3 regions of the Stenotrophomonas riyadhensis genome follow, and region 2 is predicted to be linked to each of the others. Evidence: predicted binding sites of a transcription regulator. Region 2 holds the regulator's gene; each other region holds the start of a gene.
What was found. The regulator FliA, encoded in region 2, starts transcription of late flagellar genes. The targets are predictions, from matches to a motif close to TAAAGTTTNNCNNNCNNNGGCCGATAA.
Positions count from the first base shown of each region.

Region 1 (3,273 bases), 870 kb from region 2:
GCCGCGCTGGCTTCTTCCACCAGCGCCGCATTCTGCTGAGTGGTCTCGTCCATCTGCACCACCGCCTGGTTGACCTGCTCGATACCCGAACTCTGTTCCTGCGAAGCGGCGGAGATGTCGGCCATGATGTCAGTCACGCGCTGCACCGAGGCCACGATCTCGCCCATCGTGGTGCCCGCCTGGCGGACCAGCGCCGAGCCATCGGCGACCTTGCCGACCGAATCCTCGATCAGCCCCTTGATCTCCTTGGCCGCACCCGCCGAGCGCTGCGCCAGCGTACGCACTTCGCTGGCCACCACTGCGAAGCCCCTGCCCTGTTCCCCGGCACGCGCAGCTTCGACCGCCGCGTTCAATGCCAGGATGTTGGTCTGGAAGGCGATGCCGTCGATGACCGAAATGATCTCGGCGATCTTCTTCGACGAGGCCTCGATGGCCGACATCGTGGTCACCACCTGGCCCACCACTTCACCGCCCTGGGACGCAACACCGTGCGCGCCGATGGCCAATTGGTTGGCCTGCCGTGCATGCTCGGCATTCTGCTTCACGGTGGAGGTCAGCTCCTCCATCGATGCCGCCGTTTCTTCCAGGTTCGCCGCCTGCTGTTCGGTACGCCGCGACAGGTCGGTGTTGCCCGAAGCAATTTCACCTGCGGCCAGATTGATGCTGGAGGCGCTGGACTGGATGCGGCCGACGATCTGCTTGAGCTGATCGACGGTGGCATTGCAGTCATCACGCATGCGGGCGAACACGCCGTGGAAGTCACCCTGCATGCGTACGGTCAGGTCGCCGCGCGAGATCGCCTGCAGCAGGGTCGACACCTGCACCAGGTTCTCGTCGGTGGTCTTCATCAGGCGATTGAGCCCGGCCACCATGTCGCGGAAATCGTAGGCGAAGCGGTCTTCATCGCCGCGCAGGCTGAAGTCACCGGCCGCTGCAGCGGTTGCCAGCCGGCGGATCTCGCTGTTGATCGCCGACAGGCTGGACTTGGTCTCGTCCATGGCCTGGGTGATCGCCGCCTTCTCGCCGGGCAGCGGATCCATGTCCACCGACAGATCGCCGCGGGCGTAGTGCTTCATCACCTCGATCAGCCGGTTCTGTACCTGCACGTGCGAACCGACCAGCGCATTCGTCTCGTGCACCATGCGTCCGTAGTCGCCGGGGAATGCGCTCTCGTCCATGCGGTAGCTGAGGCTGCCCGCATCGTGCTGGCGTGCCAGCTCCCCCTGCGCGGCCATGACCGACTGCAGCTGCGCCTGCATGCGCTGCATCGACCTGAGCAGCTGGGTCACCTCATCGTTGCCCGAGGCATCGATGACACTGTCCAGGCGACCACCAGCGATGCCGTCAGCCAACTTCACCGCCCCTTCCAGCGGGCGGGTGAGGCTGCGGGTGATCGCCCAGGCGGCCAGCGAACCGAGCAACAGGCTCATCACACCGAACACGATCGACAACGTGCCGGTCCAGGACTCGGTTGATCGGTACTCCTCGCGGCTGCGCGCGGTCAGCGTCTCCTGATGCCGCAGCAAGCTCGAGATGGCTTCGTTCCACGCGGTTGCCAGCCCGTGCTCGGCGAGCAGTTCCTTGGCCGCGCCGTCGAAATCACCGGCCTTCATGCGCTCGTGCAGATGCTGGGTGGAGGCATCGGTGGCCTTGCGTGCCGCGTCGATTTTCGCAACCAGCGCATCGCCGGTGGCATCGCGCGGAATCTTGATGTACTTGGCCCAGATGCCGTCGTAGGTCTGCGACAACTCCTGCGCCTTCTGATAATCCCTGTCGAAATCCTCGCCACGCTTGATCACCATCAGGCGCCGATGCATCAGCACCGCATTGTTGGTATCCAGCATGTCGTTCAACAGCCGCATCTTCACCATGTTGACGTCCACCACTTTCTCGAACTGGGCGGATTTCAGGTGATTTCCGTACAGCACCAGGCCAATGATGGCCATGATGAACAGCAGCAGCAGACCGAAGCCGGCGCCAAGCCGGGATCCCACACGGAGATTACGTAAGGCAAGCATCTCAATTCCCTTGATCGTGGCCGTACGTTCGATGGCGGCGCAGCGCAGGGAAACTTTATGGGAGTTTATATATGGAACGATCCAAATATATGGAACTGTGCAGACAGGCATGAAATCCGGCAGTTAATCGCGGTGCCGCACGGATTTTCTCCACCACTGAAATCCCGACGCACAAGGAAAATCACGCCGCCTTTACACCATGAATCTGGGCAAGGCCTGCAGAATGCAGCAACCGCCGCAACCGGGCAGATTCATCCAGAGTCGACACATGCCACTTGTCCTGCACATCGAAGGCACGTCCATCAACGACATCGCCAGCCTGTACGTGGAAATCAACCGTGTATTCATGGCCAGCGAGGACTGGCGACTGGGGCCCAGCCTGGACGCGCTGGATGATCTACTGTGGGGCGGCTATGGCGCGCTCGCCGGTCATCCCGCCGCAACGGTGGTGTGGCGGGATATCGCGCACAGCCGCGCGGCGCTGGGCTACGAGACCACGCGGGCATGGCTGCAGGCAAAGCTTGAGCAGGCCGGCCGGTTCAATCATGCGGCCATCCGCGACACGCTGGCAGCATTGGAGCAGGGCCGTGGCCAGACCTACTTCGAGATCGTGATGGAAATCTTCAGTGGGCATCCGCAGATCACCCTGATACCGGCCTGAGCGCGCTGCGGCAACGGTACGCTGGCCTCAGACCTTGGCCAGGGCCTCGCTGAGGCGCAGAGGGAACGCAACCTCGGTCGCCAGGTGCCACGCGCGTGCATTGGCGCCCAGCCGGCGCCATTCAGCCTCGTCCATCGCCAAGGCACGCTCCACAGCCTGTTCCAGCGCTGCTTCATCCACATGCCAGGTCCTGGACAAGTGACACGGCGGGCCTTCATGGGCAGCGACCAGAAGACCGCGGCTTTCGTCGATCATCTGGTTCATCGGCGCGCCATCGCAGGTGATCACCACCGCCGCACAGCTCATCGCCTCCACCAGGTAGTGGCCCCAACCCTCCGTCTGCGACAGGCACAAGTGGAACGCATGCTCGTTCTGCAGGCGTTGCACCTCCTCGTCGGGCAGTCGTTCACGGACGATGCGCAGGTTCGCGGCACCGCCCTCCTCCTCGTCCGAAGGCCCGCCGCGCAGGACGGTCAACAACGGCCATTCGGGGTGCCGTTTCCAGACCTTGACCAGCGCCGCCGTTCCCTTCATGTGGCTGCTGCCCGCCGCGTGCAGGAAGCTGCGGGGCTTGCGCGGCACCGCTGGGTCGTA
Region 1 covers NZ_CP155568.1:1,289,331-1,292,603, reverse strand. Annotated here, with positions in the region: gene SriyCCGPB3_RS06055 (methyl-accepting chemotaxis protein) at 1-2,018, opposite strand, end outside; gene SriyCCGPB3_RS06050 (barstar family protein) at 2,287-2,679, shown strand; gene SriyCCGPB3_RS06045 (glycosyltransferase) at 2,707-3,273, opposite strand, start outside.
Region 1: a site for FliA is predicted at 2,050-2,076, ahead of SriyCCGPB3_RS06055 (methyl-accepting chemotaxis protein). Genes of this name have one in related genera too.

Region 2 (3,273 bases):
ATCGAGCTGCGCGTCCTGGCCCGGCTGCAGGCCTTCGGCGCGCAGCTGTTCGGTCAGGCTGCGGCATTCTTCGGCCAGGTCCAGGGTGCGGTGCGTGGCCTGTTCGGTCATCGCCACCACGTGGTCCAGGCGCGCGCAGGCATCGTCCAGTTCGCCGGCTTCGCTGGGTACGGTCGGCAGTTCACCCAGCGCCTGTCCCAGTTCGCGGGCCAGCCGCGAAAGGCCGCTCATCATCGGCTGCGTGCGCAGCGCGACCAGTCCGTCGATGCGCTGCCGCCAGGCGGCCTCATCACCGGACTCCAGCGCGTCCAGGGCTTCCTGCAGGCGCAGGGCGAGGGCGTTCTTGTCGACCGTGGTATCCATCAGGCGCTGGCCGCCAGGCGTTCGAAGATCTTGCCGAGCTTCTCTTCCAGCGTCTGTGCAGTGAACGGCTTGATGATGTAGCCGTTCACACCGCTCTGGGCGGCTTCGATGATCTGCTCGCGCTTGGCTTCCGCGGTGACCATCAGCACTGGCAGGGTCTTCAGCTTGGCATCGGCGCGGATCGCCTTGAGCAGCTCGATGCCGGTCATCACCGGCATGTTCCAGTCGGTGACCACGAAATCGAACGGCTGGCTCTGCAGCAGCGACAGCGCAGCATGCCCGTCCTCGGCTTCGGCGGTATTGGTGAAGCCCAGATCGCCCAGCAGGTTCTTGACGATTCGACGCATGGTCGAGAAGTCGTCGACGATCAGGATGCGCATGTTCTTGTTCAAAGCAGAATTCCTTTGTTGTTCATTCCGGGTGGCCGGGGGCAGCCACCTCGGGCATGTTCATTCTTCCAGGCCGGCGTCTGCCGCCTCGAAAATCTTCAGTCGACCACGCAGGCGCAGCACGGCCTGGCCGTGGATCTGGCAGACCCGCGACTCGCTCACGCCGAGCACCGCGCCGATCTCCTTCAGGTTCAGTTCCTGCTCGTAGTAGAGCGAAAGCACCAGCTTTTCGCGCTCGGGCAGGTGGCCAATGGCCTTGCCCAGTTCGCGACCGAATTCGCCCCGCTCCAGCACCTGCTGCGGGGTCGGTCCGCCCTGGGCGACGGTGTCCAGCTCGCCCTGGTCCTCGATGCGCGATTCCAGGCTCAGCACCTGGCCGCGCGCAGCGTCTTCCATCAGTCGCAGGTATTCGGGCAGCGGCATCTCCATCGCAGCGGCCACTTCGGTGGCGCTGGCGGCGCGGCCACTGCTCTGTTCCAGGCGGCGGATTGTGGCGGCGGCATCACGAGCACGGCGGTGCACGGAACGCGGCACCCAGTCACCACGGCGGATCTCATCGATCATCGAACCGCGGATGCGGATCGAGGCGTAGGTCTCGAACGAAGCACCCTGGTCGGCGTCATAGCTGCGCGAGGCCTCGATCAGCCCCATCATGCCGGCCTGGATCAGATCGTCGACTTCGACGCTGGCAGGCAGGCGTGCGGCGAGGTGGTGGGCGATGCGCCGCACCAGGTCCGAGTGCAGGGCGATGACCTCGTTGGCTGCCGAGCGCTGCACTTCCCTGTATTGGGCTGCGCCTTTCATGCCGCCACCCCGCGCTGCTTGAGGATGCGTTCGAGGAAGAATTCAACGCCGCCACGCGGTTCGGTCGGCGCCTGCCAGCGTGCGGTGCGGCGCGCGATCTCGGTGATCGCAAGCGCGGCGGGGCTGGACGGATAGGCCTTCACCACCGGCTGCTGGCGCTGCACCGACAGGCGCAGCCAGTCATCCTGCGGCACACAGCCCAGGTAGTTCAGCGACACATCGGCGAGGAACTTCTCGCAGACACGGGTCAGCTTCTCGTACAGCACGCGGCCCTCGTTCGGGTCGCGCACCATGTTGGCCACCACCTGGATACGGTCCACGCCGCGCTCGCGCGACAACACCTTGATCAGCGCATACGCGTCGGTGATCGAGGCCGGCTCGTCACAGACCACCACCACGGTGTCCTGCGCGGCCTGGCAGAAGGTCAGTACGCCGTCGGTGATGCCGGCGGCGGTGTCCACCACCATGATGTCCAGTTCGCGCTCCAGCTCGGAGAACACGTTGACCAGGCCAACGTGCTCGGCCGGGGCGAGCTCGGCCATGTGGCGGCGGCCGGACGCGGCCGGGACCACCAACACGCCGTTCGGGCCTTCGACGATGACGTCTTCCAGCGAGCAGCGGCCGGCGACCAGGTCGGCCAACGTAAAGGTGGGGTTCAGCCCCAGGATCACGTCGATGTTGGCCAGGCCGAGGTCGGCGTCCAGCAGCAGCGTGCGCTTGCCCATGCCGGCCAACGCCACGGCCAGGTTGGCCGAGACGTTGGTCTTGCCCACGCCGCCCTTGCCGCCGGTCACGGCGATGGTGCGCACAGGGCCGAGCGGCTCGCTGCGGGTGGCCGACAGCGGGAAGGTCTTGGTCAGCTTGGCGTACTCACGCGACGGCATGGTTCAACTCCGGGTTGCAGGGCATATCGGCCGCTCGGCGCAAATCTTCAAGGCGAAGTACAAGATTGGCTGCACTGGCCCGGTGCAGGTCCTCCGGGACGTCCTGGCCATCGGTCACCCAGGTGATCGGCAGGGCATGGTCCACGGCCACCGACAGGGCGTTGCCGAAGCGGCCGGTCTCGTCCAGCTTGCTCAGCACCAGGCCCTGCAGGTTGGCGGCGCCGAAGCGGCGGACCACCTCGTCCATGTCGCCGAAGCTGGTGTTGGCCGGCAGTACCAGCAGGGTGCGGACCTGGCGCGCGGCGCGCAGCCACTGCAGCTGGGCGGCCAGTGCGCGGTCGCGCGGGCCCAGGCCGGCGGTGTCGATCAGCACCAGCTTGTAGTCCTTCAGGCGTTCCAGCAGCTGGTCCAGGTCGGTGCCGCTGTTGGCCTCGTGCACGGCGATGCCGAGCTGGCGGCCGTAGCCGTACAGCTGCTCGCGGGCGCCGATGCGGGTGGTGTCGGTGGTGACCAGGGCGACGTCACGCGCAGCGTGCTTCTCGGCGAAGCGCGAGGCCAGCTTGGCGATGGTGGTGGTCTTGCCGGCGCCGGTGGGGCCGACCAGTGCGATCACACCACCTTCTTCCAGCGGGTCGACCGGGGCGATCGGCAGCTTGCGCGAGATCAGCCCCAGCATCAGGCCACGGCCACGGTGGGCTTCGGTTTCCAGCGGGATCTGCATGGCCACGTCGCGGGCGAGGCCGGCATCGAAGCCATACTCGTCCATCAGGTCCAGCGCGGTGGCGCGCACTGGGCAGCCGCGCAGGCGCTCGTCGGTGAAGCGGTTCATCTCG
Region 2 covers NZ_CP155568.1:2,154,684-2,157,956, forward strand. Annotated here, with positions in the region: gene SriyCCGPB3_RS10135 (protein phosphatase CheZ) at 1-363, opposite strand, end outside; gene cheY (chemotaxis response regulator CheY) at 363-755, opposite strand; gene SriyCCGPB3_RS10145 (RNA polymerase sigma factor FliA) at 813-1,556, opposite strand; gene SriyCCGPB3_RS10150 (MinD/ParA family ATP-binding protein) at 1,553-2,440, opposite strand; gene flhF (flagellar biosynthesis protein FlhF) at 2,427-3,273, opposite strand, start outside.

Region 3 (3,273 bases), 1.9 Mb from region 2:
GGCCACGCGCACAGCTTCGGCCAACGGACGGATTGCCAACCGGCGCAGCAGAACATAGACACCCGCACTGAGGGTCAATGCTGCCACCACACCGACCAGCAGGGTCAGCCACAGCAACTGACGTGCCTCTGCGACGATCACCGAATGCGGCATCACCACGCCCAGCGCGAAGCGCTGCGGGGCGTCGCCCACGCGCAGCGGCACGTACACGCGCACGTTGCCGGCCGCATCGGGGCTGAAAGCCTCGAACGGACGGTCGGCAGCGATGTCGGCCAGCATGCTGCGGGTCAGCGCGTCGCTGCGTGGCTTGCCGATCTCAGCGGCATTGGCCGAGGCCAGCACCACGCCCTTCGGCGACAGCAGTTCGACGCTGCCAGCCCCCATCGGCTTCAACGTCGCCAGGTGCTTCTGCAGCGCCGCCAGCGAGAAATCGACGGTGAACACGCCGAGGAACCTGCCATTCTCGACAATGGGCGTGCTCAGCGTGCTCATCAGCACCTGCTGGCCGGCGATGTCATAGGCATAGGGCTCGCTGACCTTGGGCAGCTGGTCGCGGCTGGGCACCATGTACCAGTCACCGGAACCGCTGGCGGTCTCGGTGTAGTCGGTCATCTGCGACTGCTGCGGCTTGCCGTCGTGCCAGGCCCAGTAGCTCATGTAGCGACCGGTGGCGTCGTGCGCTTCAGTGTTGACGAACTCGGCATCCTTGCCGTCGAAGGCATCGGCCTCCCACATGGTGCTCTTGCCCAGCCACTCCGGGTGGGTACGCAGCTGTTCGCCGAGTACTGCCGCCAGGCTGGCGCGATCGGGCACGTCACCGCGCGCACGCTGGGCGAGCACGGTTTCGACCATGGCATCGTTGCTGGCGAAAGCGGTGCCCAGGTCAGCCGAGACCTGGCGCGCTTCGGCGGTGGCTTCGCTGGACAGGGTCTGGCGCGAGGCGTTGATCAGGCTGGCGCTGGCCTGGCGGTAGATCAGGAACGCGGTCAGGCCGAAGCACAGCAGTGCGATCACAGCGGTGCCCAGCATCAGCTTGTGGGCAATGCTGCCCGGGCGGCGGGCAGCGGCGGAGCGGGAAGGAGGCATGGAAAGGTCCGCAAGGCAGTTCAGGACGACCGGCGCCGCGAGGGCACCGCGCAGGCGCGCGATCCATCGCGCAGGCCACCGGCCGCCGGGGCATGCCCGGCACTGGAAGCGCACCGGGTTAGCGGCCGCCTGCCAACGAGGTTGAGGCGGCCGGCCTGCACATTCCTGAACCTGCTCAGGGTCGGGTCAGGAACCCGCCCCGCGGCCGCCCTATTCGGCCACGCGGTCCTTGATCCATTCCGCCCGCGGCAGCACTTCGATGCTGCCAGCGGCGTACTGCTGGAGCACATCGTCCGGACCGAAGCGCGGCTGCCAGCCGAGTTCGCTGCGCATGAGCGCACTGTCGTAGACGCGGTCGATGCTCAGCGGCAGCGGCCAGCCACGGCGCTCGAACTCGGCCAGCAACTGCGGGGCGCGGCGGGCCAGCACCCCGCGTGGTTGGGTCGCCAGTTCCAGGCAATCCTCGCGCCGGAACGGCGTCGGTGCGCAGGCAATGTAGCGGGCGAAGGCAGCGCCCTCATCGTGCAGCAGCGCGGCATGTGCGCTGGCCACGTCGCGCGCGTCGATGCCACGGTGCAGGCGGAACATCGCCATGCGCTCGGGCGGTTCCGGGAAGCAGCGGCCCATGCGCAGCACGCGCACACTGAAACCGGGCGCGGTTGCGGCTTCGGCCAGAGCCTCGGCCTGCAGCTTGGTGCGATGGTAGATGGTGCGCGGCAGAGGCTCGGTGTCCTCGTCGATCCAGCGGCAGCCGCCGGCCACCACCGCGTGACCGTAGAGGGCGGTGGTGCTGGTCAGCACGAAGCGCCGTGCACCGGCCTCGCGTGCCGCCTGCAGCAGGTGCGCGGTGGCGTCCACATTGATCTGCTGGAACACCGCATCCGGCACCAGCCCGACGTGCGGGGCATGCAACGCTGCGGTATGGATGACCGCGTCGACACCCTGCACCGCCCGCGTGACCGCCTGACGATCAGTGACATCGGCAATGATTCGCGTCGTGGCGAACGGGCTGCGATCCAGCCCCACCACTTCATGGGCCGCCGCCAACGCGCCGAAGATCGCCCGCCCGATCCGCCCGGAACTGCCGGTCAACAGAATCTTCATTGAGTCCATTCACTCGAAGCGCCCGGGAACTACCGGGATGCTTCGATTCTAGGCATGCAGCCGCGCATCCGCGATAGGACGGCGTTGCAGATATGCGTTCATCCTGACGACTTCATCGGGGCCAGCAGCTGCCGTGCGATGAACAACGGATCATCACCTCCTGGCGTATCAGGCATGACGCCGCGCTTCTCCCAGTTGCCGCCGGTGCGCAGATTGATCGGCTGCCGGTCCGGAATGCTGATCTGATAGCCATCCGGCAGCAGCACAGGATCATCGAACATATGCGCGGCGCCGCCGCTGCGACTGCCGACGATCTGCGCTCGTCCCAGCGCCTGCAGCGAGTACGCCACGAACTCGGCGGCCGAACCGGTACGGCGGTCGATCAGCACCACTAGCGGCTTCAGGTACAAAGGCAGGCTCGCTGGCGGCAGCAGTACGGGGGTACGCCTGCCACGCTGCTCAAGCGCCTGCACTGCGGTGACGCCTGGCTCCAGCAGCGTGCGCACCAGCAGGTCCGCGCTGCCATCATCACCGCCCCCGTTCTGGCGCAGGTCCAGCACCAGGCCATCGGTGTCGGCCAGCAGGCTGAACGCCGCCGCCAGCTTGGGCCGGGCCAGATCCAGCGGGTAGAAGCTGCTCAGGCGCAGGTAACCGATGTTGCCCTCCAGCACCCGCACTTCGCGCACGCCCGCAGCATTGCCACGCGCATCCGCGCGCCAGGCCATCAGCCAATCGTCCTGCCCGGCGCGGGCATCCACCCGTTCCACATGGAAGTGGCCGTCGAACACGTCCAGGTCCTGGTTCAGGCGCGCACTGAAGACCTTCGGGTCCGCGCAGCTGTCCACATAGCGCTGCTGGCTGGACCAGCCGCGCACGGCCCCGGCAATGCGCGCGCCCTCGGCCACGTCCAGGTAGTGCGCCTGTATCGCCGTGGCCGCCGCCTGCAGCACCGCGTCCTGGGCCGGGCAGGACGCCGCCAGCACCGCGCCCAGCATCCACGAAACCGCCATGACCGCACCCCACGTTGATGATATGTAAGTGCTTATATATCATCGCGCCCATGGATCTCCAACACGCCACCCT
Region 3 covers NZ_CP155568.1:4,068,180-4,071,452, forward strand. Annotated here, with positions in the region: gene SriyCCGPB3_RS18765 (methyl-accepting chemotaxis protein) at 1-1,086, opposite strand, end outside; gene SriyCCGPB3_RS18770 (NAD-dependent epimerase/dehydratase family protein) at 1,297-2,190, opposite strand; gene SriyCCGPB3_RS18775 (S41 family peptidase) at 2,289-3,200, opposite strand; gene SriyCCGPB3_RS18780 (MarR family winged helix-turn-helix transcriptional regulator) at 3,251-3,273, shown strand, end outside.
Region 3: a site for FliA is predicted at 1,205-1,231, ahead of SriyCCGPB3_RS18765 (methyl-accepting chemotaxis protein). Genes of this name have one in related genera too.